DNA from 2 places in the Streptomyces sp. bgisy027 genome. Region 1 is predicted to be linked to the other one. Evidence: riboswitches for the same ligand, from Rfam matches in the RefSeq annotation. Region 1 holds a riboswitch; the other holds the start of a gene.
What was found. A riboswitch is a leader RNA that binds a small molecule or an ion and turns the genes downstream of it on or off. The one in region 1 is predicted to bind glycine.
Positions count from the first base shown of each region.

Region 2: linked by a shared signal. The riboswitch ahead of gcvP (aminomethyl-transferring glycine dehydrogenase) and the one ahead of gcvT (glycine cleavage system aminomethyltransferase GcvT) in region 1 are both predicted to bind glycine.

Region 1 is NZ_JBYIVZ010000054.1:59,579-66,936, forward strand. Features, by position in the region: gene AC3ETA_RS38645 (ABC transporter substrate-binding protein) at 1-1,404, opposite strand, end outside; gene AC3ETA_RS38650 (ABC transporter permease) at 1,432-2,430, opposite strand; gene AC3ETA_RS38655 (enhanced serine sensitivity protein SseB C-terminal domain-containing protein) at 2,791-3,588, opposite strand; gene AC3ETA_RS38660 (enhanced serine sensitivity protein SseB) at 3,755-4,546, opposite strand; gene AC3ETA_RS38665 (AAA family ATPase) at 4,626-5,300, opposite strand; glycine riboswitch at 5,470-5,576, shown strand; glycine riboswitch at 5,577-5,692, shown strand; gene gcvT (glycine cleavage system aminomethyltransferase GcvT) at 5,732-6,850, shown strand; gene gcvH (glycine cleavage system protein GcvH) at 6,974-7,351, shown strand.
Region 2 is NZ_JBYIVZ010000020.1:150,552-157,909, forward strand. Features, by position in the region: gene AC3ETA_RS22085 (TOBE domain-containing protein) at 1-262, shown strand, start outside; gene gcvP (aminomethyl-transferring glycine dehydrogenase) at 356-3,241, opposite strand; glycine riboswitch at 3,416-3,511, opposite strand; gene AC3ETA_RS22095 (PRC-barrel domain-containing protein) at 3,626-4,027, shown strand; gene AC3ETA_RS22100 (DNA polymerase IV) at 4,033-5,475, opposite strand; gene AC3ETA_RS22105 (IS110 family RNA-guided transposase) at 5,721-6,941, shown strand; gene AC3ETA_RS22110 (MerR family transcriptional regulator) at 7,090-7,358, opposite strand, start outside.

The DNA.
Region 1 (7,358 bases):
CTTGTTGTCGTGCACGTAGCTCGGGACACCGGCGAAGTTGGAGAAGTACTTGCCCGACGGGAACTGCTTGATCTCGACGTTGATGCCGACCTTCTTCAGCGACGCCTGAACGGCCGTGGCGGTCGCCACCTCGGCGGGACGGTCCGAACGCGCGGTCAGGATCGTGTCGAAGCCGTTCGGCTTGCCACACGCCTTCAGGGCTTCCTTGGCCTTGGCCACGTCGCCCTTGTTGCCGTCCGTGGCGTAGGTGTCGAACTTGGTGTAGCCGTTCACCGACGGGGGCAGCAGCGTGCTCGCCACGTCACCCTTCGGCGAACCACCGATGGCGTCCTGGACGGACTTCTTGTCGACGGCCCACTGCACGGCCTTGCGGCAGTCGGCGTTGTCGAACGGCTTCACGTTGACGTTCAGCGCGATGTACTGCGTCGCACCGGCGTAAGAGGCGTCCGTCGAGGCGACGTTCTTACCGGTCAGCACCTTCGGCTGGGTCGCCGGCTGGACACCGGTGCCCGCCGCGTCGGCCGTGATCTTGTCCGAGAGCAGGTCGTTGTCGACCGTCACCGGGTTGACCTTGAACTTGATCGAGATCTTGTCCGGCAGCGCCTTGCGGATCGGGTCCGTCTTGGCGTCCCAGTTCTTGTTGCGCACGAGGGTGGCGCTGCGGCCCTCCTCGTAGGACTCGAACTGGTACGGACCGGAGGACACGATGTTCTGCACGTACTTCGCGCCGGTGTCCTTGGCCTGCGGCACCGGAGCCGTCTGCGAGAACGTCGCCAGGTAGTCGAAGTCGGCGAAGGGCTGCTTCAACTTGAAGACGATCGTGCTGTCGTCCGGCGTCTCGATGGACTTGATGCCGTCCGCGGACTTGTCCTTGTAGGGGCCCTTGTACTTGTCGCCGCCCTCAAGATACGACTTGAAGTACGTCGGGCCGTTGGACAGCGCCTCGGGCGCGAAGTTGGAACGCTCGATGGCGTACTTCACGTCCTTGGACGTGATCGGCGTGCCGTCCTGGTACTTCAGGCCCTGGCGGAGCTTGTACGTCCAGGTCTTGGCGTCGGCGCTCGGCGTACCCAGGGACTCGGCCAGGTCGGGGACGACCTCCAGGCCTTCCTTGCCGGCAGCCGGCTTGAACGTCGTCAGCGCACGCGCGTAGAGGCGGGAGAAGTTCTGCACCCAGCCGTAGTACGTGTTGCCCGGGTCCAGGGAGTCGGGAACGTCCGAGTGCTCGTACGTGACCGTGCCCCCCTTCTTCGTCGACGCGTTGACGATGGAGGACAGCGCGGCGTCCTTCTTGCCGTTGCCTCCGCCGTTGTCGTCACTGTCATCCCCGCCACCACATGCGGCAGCACCCAGCGAGAGCGCCAGGACCGACGCGATCGCGGCGGTCACCCTTCTCGTCTTCACCTGAGGAAAGCCCCCTCTATCGATGGATCACTTGCTGCGAGGGTCGAGGGCGTCACGCAGCCCGTCACCCAGCAGGTTGAAGGCCAGGACGGTGATGAAGATCGCCAATCCGGGCACGAACATGTACTGCGGATCTGCGGTGTACAGATCGACAGCGTTGCTGAGCATTCCGCCCCAGGAGGCCTGCGGCGGAGCGATACCGACTCCGAGGAAGCTCAGCGCGGCCTCGAAGAGGATGTTCGTCGGGATGATCAGCGTCGCGTAGACGAGGATCGGCGCGACGAGGTTGGGGAGCAGCTCGCGGAACAGGATGTACGGCCCGCGGGCGCCGAGGCTCGTGGAGGCCTCGATGAACTCTCGCCGGCGCAGCGTCATCGTCTGCGCGCGGACGATGCGGCCGATGTACGGCCAGCTGAAGAAGCCGATCACGAAGATCAGCACGCAGATGCGCAGCGTCAGACCCTCCAGCCCGAAGAAGCCGTCCTGCACGGAGGCGGAGATCGAGATCGCGAACAGCAGCAGCGGGAACGCCAGGAAGGTGTCCATCAGCCTGCTGATAACGCTGTCGACCCAGCCGCCGTAGTACCCGGCGATCACGCCGAGCACCGTGCCGATGGCCACGGACAGGAGCGTGGCGCCGCCCGCGACGACCAGCGACACCCAGGAGCCGTCGATGATGCGGGCGAGCATGTCGCGGCCGTACTGGGGGTCGACGCCCAGAGGGTGGTCCCAACTCATTCCGCCCCAGCCGCCCTTGGGGGCCAGCAGAGCCGGATCGATCAGGTCCTGGTTGAACTTGTTGGGGTCGAGGCCGAACACCCACTGGATCGGCTTGGAGAGCACCGCCATCAGCACCAGGCAGAGAACGACGATGCCTCCGGCCACGGCGACCTTGTCACGCTTGAAGCGCATCCAGGCGATCTGGGAGAGCGAACGCCCCTCGATCTGGCTCTTCTTGACTCCGGAGAGCACGACCTCGGGCTGCGCCTCAGCCTCCGCCCCCGTTGTCTCGATCGGTGCGGTCACGGTGAGATTGACCCCTCTCGGCCGACGGTTGTCGACCCCCATGGCTGCCGCTGTAGCGGTTGCTTTCTCGTACACAGGACCGACCGGCCCACGTCTTGCGGGGAGTCTTCAACGCTTTGGCGATCTGTTGCCAGAGGTGACAGGGAAAGTATGCGCAACCGTGATGCTGTCTGGGGGGTTCCGTTATCCGAACAGCGGGTAACGCCCGGCGGACGCGAGTCAGTTGGGGCGTATGGGGGCGGACCAGGACCTTCCGATCGCATCTACGCGCGGAGATTTGCCTATGAAACCGCAGTCAACACCCTTGCGCGCCTACGAAGTCGGGATACCGACGGAACGGTAGATTAGCGCCTTCGATGATCAGTAACGGCCCTGTGCCGGTGGGTAACCGTAGCCGCCGGCGGGTGCCTGCGCGGGTGCGGCGTGCGCCTCGCGGTCGTAGAACGGACGGGTGCTCGCGCGCATCCACATGGCGATCGGATCGTCCTCGTCGGACATCGCCACGGTCGACACCGGCAGCCCGTCCGGGACCGCGGCGATCGACTGGAGCATCATCGAGCGCACCGAGTCCACCGCGGGCGGGCTGGTGTCGTACACATCGAGGCCGATGGCGAGATACGGCGCGCCGAGCGCCGGCTGCACCCAGGCGCGGCGCAACGAGCGGACGGCCTGGGTCCGGTGGGCGTTCTGCGCGAGCAGGGCGTAGAACTGCGGGATCTCGATGCCGGGTTCCGACAGCCGCAGCGGACCGGCGGGCTGGCGGTCCAGGCCGGTCGCGATGCGGCGCAGATCGAGCCAGGGGATGCCGACGCCGCCGCCCGGGGCGTGCGGGTTCAGCCAGAGGCCGTAGTGATCCGGGTAGAGGGTGCGGGCCACGTCGACGCCGTCGACCACTTCATAGCTGCGGTTCCAGCCGCTCGCGGAGAGCTCCTGGGCGGAGGTGACGCACGGGGCGTAGCCGTACCCGTCGACCTCCATGTTTCCGTACTGGGCGTCCGGGGAGCCGGCCTGGCCGTGCCAGAGCAGCATCCAGACCTGGCCGGTGGAAGGGGTGGCGAGGGCCCGCAGGAGGGCCTCGTAGGCGTCGTAGCGCCCGGGCGTCACCTGGCGCAGCATGTGCTCGACCTGTCCGGTCGAGGTTGTGCCGCTCGCGCTCACGATGTACCGCCCCTTCGGGAAACATGGCTTGTGAGCCCAAGCTTAGGCGCTCCGCTGGGAGAGCCGGATGGAGCTCGGGTCCTATTGTGGGCTGCTTGCCGCGGGTCGTGGGTGGCTTGTCGCGCAGTTCCCCGCGCCTGTGGAGGGGCGCTGCCCCTGACGGGCGTCAGGAGTCGCGCGTGTAGAACGGCCGTACCTTCGCGCGCATCCACTCGATCACCGGGTCCTGGGCCACGTCCAGGAGGACCAGGTTGACCTGCCAGGGCAGGGGGGTGCGGGTGAGGGCTCGGGACAGTGCCTCGGTGGGGGCGGCGCGCAGGTCGCCCTCCCAGTGGGAGAGTTCGACGCCTATGAACATCACCGGGGCGGCCGTCTCGATCGCCGCAAGGCAGCGGCGGGCCGTCGCGACCACGCCGGTCGCGGCGAACTCGGCCGAGGCCGCGGCGAGGAAGTCGATCGGGTCCTCCTGCCAGTCCGGCTCGTAGAGCTTGACCCGGCCGCCGGAGGTGGAGCCGTCCAGCGGGGTGCGGCCCACCCGGCAGAGCTCGGCGACGGCCGCCGGGGGCAGCGGGACGCCGACCACGCCGTCCGGGTTCACGGCGATGCCCACGTGCGGCGGCAGGCCGCGCGCGAACTCCACGGCCGGGGCGACGGTGAACGCCATGTGGGAGCCGACGACCTGCCGGAACTGCTCCTCGGAGCTGAAGACCGGGACGTACCCCTGGCCCCCGATCTCCACCGTGGGCAGATCCAGCGGGCCGCTGTGCGGGCCGCCGCCGTTGGGCAGGGGCACCCACACGAAGCTGCGGCCCAGCACCTCGATGATCCGGCCGCCCGCCGAGGGCGTGCCGAGGGAGGAGGAGAGCACCTCCTCCAGTTCGTTGCCGGGCCAGCCTCCGTGCGGGTGGAGGTGGGCCCGGGCCGAGAAGTCCGCGGGGAGATCCGCTGGGAAGTCCATCTGTCTGACCGCCTGCTGTGAACCACGTCTGAGGCTCAGAAGGCTAGCCGGTGTCCGCCCCCGCCAGGGCTGCGGACCGTCAGCCCGCGAAACCGATCCGGCGCAGCACGTCCGCCGCGTCCCGGTCGATCAGCACCGCCGAACCGCAGCCCTGCGGCAGCTCGCCCTTCGCCGCCGAGCGCAGCAGCCGGGAGGCCGCTCGGCGGTGCCGCAGGAAGGCGTACCGCGAGACGCCCCGGCCGCGCTCGCGCTGGCCCTCCAGGGCGGTGCCCGGCGTCACGTCGAGGAGCAGCAGATGCAGGGTGCCGCCCCGGCGGCGCGCCGCGCGGGCCAGCCAGCCGCGCACCCAGGCCTGCGTGCCGCAGTCGTGCACGACGACGCCCTCGCCGGAGCGCAGCGCGCGGCGCAGCCCGGCGTAGTGCGCGAGGCGGACCAGGGGGCGGTAGACGGCGTACGGGAGGAAGCCCGGCATCCGGGCGTCCCAGCGGTCCCGGGTGTCCTGGGAGTCGATGCGCAGACCCTTCACCGTCCGCCGCATGAGCGTCGACTTGCCGCTGCCGGGCAGGCCGGTGATCACGACGAGGTCCTTGGGGCCGAAGAGCAGCGCGTGCGGGCTGTGACCGGAGCGCTCGCGCAGATCCCGGACCACGGGCGCGGGGCACGCGACGTGCGCTTCGACACGGGGTGCCGCGCTCTGCTCGGGCAGCGCGACGCCCGAGGTCGTGGCGTACGCCGTGGTGCGGTTCACCGTCATCGTCCTCCTCCGGGGTCAGGAGTCCCCATCCCCACTGAGCGTAAAGAGAAGGTAATAGAGGATCTCTTCCTTTTCGTTCGCTTCCTGCCACAAGCCGGTTACAGACATGGCCTGCCCCCGACGGGGTCCGGCATGCAATGATGGCGGCGCCAACTGCATACCGGCCGTTTGAATCCGCGCGGGAGAGTTCCCAGCAGTGCATCGGTGCATCGCTGGGGCGCCGAAGGAGCAAGTCCCTCCCTTGAATCTCTCAGGCCCCGTTACCGCGCGGGCGAGGCACATCTGAAAAGCGGGTCGCTGTGTGCGCAGCGGCTCCACCCAAGGTGCAAGCCGTGATCACCGTCTTCGGGATCATGGCGAACCTCTCAGGTTCCGATGACAGATGGGGAGGAACGACCTCGCCTGTCATGCCTTTGGGAGACAACGGACCGATGAGCAGCACCGAATCCCGTCGTACCGCGCTCGATGCCCTGCATCGCTCGCTCGGCGCGACGATGACCGACTTCGCCGGCTGGGACATGCCCCTGCGCTACGCCTCCGAGCGCGACGAGCACAACGCCGTACGCACCAGGGCCGGCCTGTTCGACCTCTCGCACATGGGCGAGATCACCGTGACCGGCCCGGACGCGGCCCGGCTGCTGAACCACGCCCTCGTCGGCAACATCGCCTCCGTCGGCGTCGGCCGCGCCCGCTACACCATGATCTGCCAGGCCGACGGCGGCATCCTCGACGACCTGATCGTCTACCGGCTCGCCGAGACCGAGTACATGGTCGTCGCCAACGCCTCCAACGCCCAGGTCGTGCTCGACGCCCTGATGGAACGATCCGCCGGCTTCGACGCCGAGGTCCGCGACGACCGCGACGCCTACGCGCTGCTGGCCGTCCAGGGCCCCGAGTCCCCCGGCATCCTGAAGTCGCTGACCGACGCCGACCTGGACGGCCTGAAGTACTACGCCGGCCTGCCCGGCACCGTCGCCGGCGTCCCCGCGCTCATCGCCCGCACGGGCTACACCGGCGAGGACGGCTTCGAGCTGTTCGTGAAGCCGGAGCACGCCGTGCAGCTGTGGCAGGCGCTCACCGAGGCCGGCGAGGGCGTCGGCCTGGTCCCCTGCGGGCTCTCCTGCCGGGACACGCTGCGCCTGGAGGCGGGCATGCCGCTGTACGGCCACGAGCTGACCACCGCCCTGACCCCCTTCGACGCCGGGCTCGGCCGGGTGGTGAAGTTCGAGAAGGAGGGCGACTTCGTCGGGCGCGAGGCGCTCACCGAGGCCGCCGAGCGCGCCTCCCAGAACCCGCCGCGCGTGCTGGTCGGCCTGATCGCCGAGGGGCGTCGCGTCCCGCGTGCCGGGTACCCGGTCGTCGCCGGCGGCGAGGTCATCGGCGAGGTCACCTCCGGTGCGCCCTCCCCCACCCTGGGCAGGCCCATCGCCATGGCGTACGTCGACGCCGCGCACTCGGCGCCCGGCACCGCCGGGGTCGGCGTGGACATCCGGGGCAGCCACGAGCCCTACGAGGTCGTGGCGCTGCCGTTCTACAAGCGGCAGAAGTAGCGCCGCAAGAAGAGACTGACAGCGGCACACGTGCGTGACCCTGCGCACATCTCCGCTGATCACGCACGCATCCAGCGGTCCCTCATTCATCACCACTCCCGCGCGTACAGGAGAATTCAGGCCATGAGCAACCCCCAGCAGCTGCGCTACAGCAAGGAACACGAGTGGCTGTCGACCGCCGAGGACGGCGTCTCGACGGTCGGCATCACCGAGTTCGCGGCCAACGCGCTCGGCGACGTCGTCTACGCCCAGCTCCCCGAGGTCGGCTCGACCGTGACCGCGGGTGACACCTGCGGCGAGCTGGAGTCGACCAAGTCCGTCTCCGACCTGTACTCCCCCGTCACCGGTGAGGTCACCGAGATCAACGAGGACGTGGTGAACGACCCGGCGCTCGTGAACTCCGCCCCCTTCGAGGGTGGCTGGCTGTTCAAGGTCCGCATCACGGAGGAGCCGGCCGACCTGCTCTCCGCCGACGAGTACGTCGCCCACACCGCCGGCTGAGGAGTCG
Region 2 (7,358 bases), on a different contig from region 1:
CGTGAACGCCCTCGTGACGGCGACGCACATCTGCCTGGCCACCTCCCCGGTCGAGGACCCCCGGCCCCTGCGCAACCGGCTCCCCGGCACGATCACCGGCATCGCCACGGGCGGCGCGATGGCGTCGGTGAAGATCGCGGTCGACGGCGGCGCGGTGACCGCCGCCGTGACCCGGGACGCCACGACCGACCTCGACCTGTCCCCCGGCGTCCCCGTCGTCGCGCTGGTGGAGGCCACGGAGGTCGCTCTGACGACCGCATGACACACGGAAGGGCTCCCCTCCGGCTGTGCGTGGCCGGAGGGGAGCCCTTCCTGCTCGGGTGCGTCGCCCGCGTGGGCGTCAGCCCGGTGCGGCTCAGTCGTCGTAGGCGTCCAGCGGCGGGCAGGAGCAGACGAGGTTACGGTCGCCGAAGGCCTGGTCGATGCGGCGCACCGGCGGCCAGTACTTGTCGGCGGCCGACATCCCGGCCGGGAACACGGCCTCCTCACGGCTGTACGCGTGCTCCCATGTGCCGCCCAGCGCACCGGCGGTGTGCGGGGCGTTGCGCAGCGGGTTGTCCTCGGCGGGCCACTGCTGCGACCCGACCTTCTCGATCTCCGCGCGGATGGCGATCATCGCCTCGCAGAACCGGTCGAGCTCGGCCAGGTCCTCGGACTCGGTCGGCTCGATCATCAGCGTCCCGGCCACCGGGAAGGACATCGTCGGCGCGTGGAAGCCGTAGTCGATGAGCCGCTTGGCCACATCGTCGACGCTCACGCCGGTCGCCTTGGTCAGCGGGCGCAGATCGATGATGCACTCGTGCGCGACGAGCCCGCCGGGCCCGGTGTAGAGCACCGGGTAGTGCGGCTCCAGCCGCTTGGCGACGTAGTTCGCGGACAGCACGGCCACCTGCGTGGCCCGCTTCAGCCCCTCGCCGCCCATGAGGCGGACGTACGCCCAGGAGATGGGCAGGATCCCCGCGGAACCCCACGGCGCCGCCGAGATCGGGCCGACGCCCGTCTCCGGACCGGCGGCCGGCTGGAGCGGGTGGTTGGGCAGGTACGGCGCCAGGTGCGAGCGCACGCCGACCGGGCCGACGCCCGGACCGCCGCCGCCGTGCGGGATGCAGAAGGTCTTGTGCAGGTTCAGGTGCGAGACGTCGCCGCCGAAGTGGCCCGGCTTGGCCAGTCCCACGAGCGCGTTGAGGTTCGCGCCGTCGACGTACACCTGCCCGCCGGCCTCGTGCACCTGCGCGCAGATGTCGGCGACGTGCTCCTCGAACACACCGTGCGTCGACGGGTACGTGATCATCAGCACGGACAGCTCGTCCCGGTGCTTCTCGATCTTGGCGCGCAGGTCCTCGACGTCGATCTCGCCGTCGTCGGCGGTCTTCACGACGACGACCTTCATGCCGGCCATCACGGCGCTGGCGGCGTTCGTGCCGTGCGCGGAGGACGGGATGAGGCAGATGGTCCGCTGCTCGTCTCCGTTGGCCCGGTGGTATCCGCGCACGGCGAGCAGACCGGCCAGCTCACCCTGCGAGCCGGCGTTCGGCTGGAGGGACACCTTGTCGTAGCCGGTGACCTCGGCGAGACGTTCCTCCAGCTCGCGGATGAGCGTCAGATAGCCCTGCGCCTGCTCGGCGGGTGCGAAGGGGTGCAGCTGCCCGAACTCCGGCCAGGTGACCGGCTCCATCTCGGTGGTCGCGTTGAGCTTCATCGTGCAGGAGCCCAACGGGATCATGCCGCGGTCGAGCGCGTAGTCCCGGTCGGCCAGCCGGCGCAGGTAGCGCAGCATCGCCGTCTCGGAGCGGTACTGGTGGAAGACGGGGTGCGCGAGGTAGTCGTCGGTGCGCAGCAGCCCGTCCGTGAGCGCGTCCTCGGTGCCGGCGTCCAGCGCCTCGATGTCGCCCTCGACCCCGAACGCCGTCCATACGGCGCCCAGCTGGGCCCGCAGCGTGGTCTCGTCGCAGGCGACGGAGACGTGGTCGGCGTCGACGAGGCGCAGGTTGACGCCGTTCTCCCGGGCGGCGGCGACGACCTCGGCGGCCTTTCCGGGCACCCGCACGGTCAGCGTGTCGAAGTAGGAGCCGTGCACGACCTCGACTCCGCCGGCCGCGAGGCCCGCGGCGAGGATCGAGGCGTACCGGTGGGTCCGCCGCGCGATGCTCCGCAGCCCGTCGGGCCCGTGGTACACGGCGTACATACCGGCCATCACGGCGAGCAGCACCTGGGCCGTACAGATGTTGCTGGTGGCCTTCTCCCGGCGGATGTGCTGCTCACGGGTCTGGAGCGCCAGCCGGTAGGCCTTGTTGCCGTCGGCGTCCACGGACACGCCCACGAGCCGCCCCGGCAGGCTGCGCGCGAACTTCTCGTGGACGGCCATGTAGCCGGCGTGCGGGCCGCCGAAGCCCATCGGCACGCCGAAGCGCTGCGTCGTACCGATCGCGATGTCCGCCCCGAGCTCACCCGGCGACTTGAGCAGCGTCAGCGCGAGCAGGTCGGCGGCGACGGTGACGAGGGCACCGAGCTCGTGCGCCTGGTCGATGACCGGCTTGATGTCCCGTACGACACCGGAGGCGCCGGGGTACTGCAGGAGCACGCCGGTGATCTCACGCGAGGCGACCTCGGCCGGAATGCCCTCGCTGAGGTCGGCGACGACGATCTCCACGCCGGTCGGCTCGGCGCGGGTCTCGATCACGGCGATGGTCTGCGGAAGCACGTCCGCATCGACCAGGAACAGGCCCTTCTTGTTCTTGCCCATGCGCCGGGACAGCGCCATGGCCTCGGCGGCGGCCGTCCCCTCGTCGAGCAGGGAAGCACCGGAGGTCGGCAGCCCGGTCAGCTCGGCGACCACCGTCTGGAAGTTCAGCAGGGCCTCGAGACGGCCCTGGGAGATCTCGGGCTGGTACGGCGTGTAGGCCGTGTACCAGGCGGGGTTCTCCATGACGTTCCGCAGGATGACCGGCGGGGTGAAGGTCCCGTAGTACCCGAGCCCGATCATCGAGTCCAGCACCTGGTTGCGGTCGGCCAGCGACCGCAGCTCGGCCAGCACCTCCGCCTCGGTGCGGGCTCCCGGCAGGTCCAGCGAGTCGGCGTTCTTGATCACGTCCGGCACCGCGGCGGCGGTGAGCTCGTCGAGGGAGCCGTACCCGACCTGGGCGAGCATCTTGGCCCGGGCCTCATGATCGGGACCGATATGACGCTGCTCGAAGGGGATTCCCTGCTCGAGCTCGGAGAGCGGAATGCGGTGGGCGGTCATTGCGGAGGCCTCCTGGTCTGACGACCTTCGAGGGGCACCACGGCGCGGGTACCCGGACGGCCTCCCCCTCTGTCATCTCAACCTGAGAGCTTCACCGGACCGCCCGAAGGCCGTCGGCTTTCACCGTCGGTGAGAGCGGAAGCCGTCGACACCCGCTCTGCTTTCCAGAGTGACCTCGTCCGTGCGGTACGTGAGCCTGAGAGATTCCGGGGAGGATTTGCTCCTTCGGCGCCTCCGGTGTTCTCCGGAGGACTCTCCCGCACGGGGTCAGCAGCCGCTAGAAAGCCTACCAGCGAGGTCGCCGCACGGACCTTCGAGTGGCCGCTCTCACCATTCTGCCTTTTCGTAGTGCTTACGGATGAGTTGCGACCAAGTGGAGGGCCCGTGCAGACCGACATCGATCCGCGCAATCTGATCGGCCGCAAGGCCTTCGACCGCAACGGCACCAAGATCGGCACCATCGACGAGGTCTATCTCGACGACGCGACCGGAGTGCCGGAATGGGCGGCGATACGCACCGGCCTGTTCTCCCGCGACGCCTTCGTCCCCCTGGAGCCCAGCGAGCTGGTGGAGGGCACCCTCCGCATCCCCTTCGACCGCGCCCTGATCAAGGACGCACCCGATTTCGGAGTGGGCCGCCATCTGTCCCCCGAACAGGAACTCCAGCTCTACCACCACTACGGCCTCGACGTGGCGTCCCCGCCACCTCCCCCCGACCGGGACTTCGGCAACCTGGCCCCCACGGAACCCCCCAACGACAACGACCCCACGACCCCCCACCCCTGACCAGCTCAGACCCCACCGGCCACAGCCCCCTCAGATGCCCCCGCCGTGCCAGATCCCCCACTTCCCGCAACACCCCGGCTTCCCCCACTCCCTCCGGGCCGCTCCTCCACCAGGGGCAACGGCTCCACCGCCGCCAGGCCCGGATCCTCCACCCGAAACGTCCGCACCCGCCCCGGCGCCGAGCCAGGCGTCTCGAACCGCACGGTCACCCGCCCGAGCCCACTCCCCTGCACCCACCCGTGCCCGTACTCGGCATGCCGCACATCGTGCCCGGCCAGCCACCTCCGCTCGCCCGGCCCTTCCTCCCCCCGCGCCACGGCCACCGCCTCCGCGCCGTCCTCCCCGCCCTCCACCGGCTGCTGCTCCCCCAGCTCCCCCGCGGCCTGAGCGAACAGATCCTCCTGCGTGTAGTCGGCAAGGCCGCTGACCCCGACCCCCAGCAGCCGCACCCCACCCGTCGTGTCCACGGACTCCAGCAGCCGAGCGGCGGCCTCCCGCACCACCGCCGGATCATCCGTCGGCCCCCGCAACGTCTCGGACCGCGTCAGGGTCGAGAAGTCGTACCGCCGCACCTTCAGCACGATGGTCCGCCCCGACAGCCCGGCGCCCCGCAACCGCCGCACACAGCGATCGGCCAGCCGCTGCACCTCCAGCCCGACCCGCACCCGGTCGTGGATGTCCACGTCGTACGTGTCCTCGACCGACACGGACTTGGTCTCCCGCTCGGCCACCACGGGCCGCTCGTCGTGCGCCAGCGCCATCGCGTACAGCGCATGCCCATGGGCCTTGCCCAGCAGCCGGACCAGCTCGTCCTCACCGGCCTCGGCGATCTCCTCGACCGTATGGATACCGGCCCGCCGCAGATGGTCCCCCGTCGCCGGCCCCACACCCGGCAGCGTGCGCACCGACATCGGCCCCAGCATCGCCCGCTCGGTCCCCGGCTCGATCAGCACCAGCCCATCCGGCTTGGCCTGCTCGGAGGCGATCTTCGCGAGCATCTTGGACGCGGCCAGCCCCACCGATCCCGCAAGCCCCGTGGCGGCCCGTATGTCGCCGCGCAGCTTCGCCCCCACCAGCCGCGCCGACGAGTCGTCCCAGGCCGCTCCCCCGGCCTCCAGATCCACGAACGCCTCGTCCAGGCTCAGCGGCTCCACCAGCGGCGACAGCTCCCGCAGCAGCCCCATCACCTGCTCGCTGATGTCGCGGTAGATCCCGAACCGCGGCACGAGATACGCGGCGTTCGGCGCCAGCCGCCGCGCCTGCGCCATCGGCATCGCCGAGTGCACCCCGAACACCCGGGCCTCATAGGAAGCGGTGGCGACGACTCCACGCGGCCCGAGCCCGCCCACGATCACGGCTTTCCCACGCAGGCTCGGCTTGGATGCCTGCTCCACCGAGGCGTAGAAGGCATCCATGTCGAGATGCAGGATCGTGGGCGCGTTTCTCACATCTCCGATGCTGCCTCACGCCACTGACATTGATACTCGTAGCGGCTTCCGGTGGTCGTGGCTCTGCCACTGACTGACGCCCTGCTGGGCTGTCTTCGCGTTGTTCTGTCCGACCGCTGGAGCTGGTTCTCATGGCTCCGGCCGGGCGGACCATGACCTGATAGGAGCTTGGTCAGAAGCCCCTTCAATGTCCTGTCTGAGCCACCCGGCCGGCGCCGCCTCCAACCAGGAAGGCGTTCACCAGGATGGCAGCACAGGCCCTCAAAGACATCACGGGCACCGACCAGAACGTCCTCGCAGGCGTCGACTCCCACACCGACACCCTCCATGTCGCAGTCATCAGCGACAACGGCGGTCACCTCGCCGACGCCGAGTTCAGCACCACCCCTGCCGGATACGCTGCCGCGCTGGCCTTCGTCGACGCCCACGGGCAGGTGCGGGCGATCGGTGTGGAGGGCACGTCCTGCTACGGGGCCGGCTTCACCCGAGCCGCCCGCGCACGCGGGCACCGGGTCATCGAGGTCAACCGGCCGGACCGGGCCGAACGCCGCCGGATCGGCAAGTCCGACCCCATCGACGCCTACGCCGCAGCCCGCGCCGCCCTGTCCGCACGGGCCTCCAGCGCGCCGAAGGACGACACCGTCACCGGCATACGCGCCCTGCACAACGCCGCCCGCTCCGCGGTCAAGGCCCGCACCGCCGCGCTCAACCAGATCGGCAGCATCCTCGTCTGGGCCCCCGAGGCCATCCGCGCCAGGTACGGTCCGCTGAGATCAATGGACCGGGCCGATGCCCTGGCCCGGCTGCGGCCGGCCGGAGACGCCCTGCACACCGCGGTCCTGACCGCGTTGAGAACCCTTGCCCGACGCGTCAAGGAGCTGACGGCCGAGCACGAAGCCCTCACCAAGGCCCTGGACAGTGCGGTCACCGCCGCCAACCCCGGCCTGCGAGCCGCTCACGGAGTCGGCCCCGACACCGCCGCACAGCTCCTGATCACGGCAGGCGGCAACCTTGAACGCATGCGGACCGAGGCTTCCTTCGCCGCTCTGTGCGGAGCCGCCCCGGTGCCGGCTTCCAGCGGCAGAACCAACCGCCACCGCCTCTCCCGGGGCGGCGACCGGGCCGCCAATGCCGCCCTCTACCGCATCGCCCTGGTCCGCATGGGCAGCGACGCCCGAACCCGCGAATACGCCGCACGCCAGCTGGCCGCCGGACGGACGAAGAAGGAGATCATCCGGCTGCTGAAACGAGCCATCGCCCGCGAGGTCTTCCGCTGCCTGACCACCACGGTCAACGTTCCCGACATCGCCGACCTGCGCCCTCTGCGGCTGTCCAAGAACATCACCCTCACCGCCGCCGCACGACACCTCGGGGTCTGGCCCACCAGAATCTCCGACGTCGAACGCGGAACCCGCCGACTCGACGACCTCGCCCACGCCTACCGCAACTGGCTCCAAACCGCTTGACCAGCAATAGGAGCATCAATGCCCTGCTGCAACCGCACGCTTGCGGCCACCGATACCGGCCGAGAGCCCACCGGCATGAACCGACGGTTCACCGGCGGCACCGGCCCGACCACTACGAGGTGCCCGGCGAGGCGGGACCGAAGCCCGCTCAGACCGCCCGGTTGCGCCGCCGGGCCAACTCGTCCGCCGGGTTGTGCCCGATGAGGGTCTCCCCGGTGTCGATCCGCTCCCCGTGCAACTGCGACAGAGCGTTCTCGACGTCCCGCCACACCACACCCACGGCGATCCCGAAGATCCCCTGCCCGCCCTGGAGCAGCGCGTGCACCTCGTCCGGCGAGCTGCACTCGTACACGGTCGCGCCGTCGCTCATCAGCGTCATGCGCTCCAGGTCGCGGAAGCCCTGCTCCCGCAGGTGCT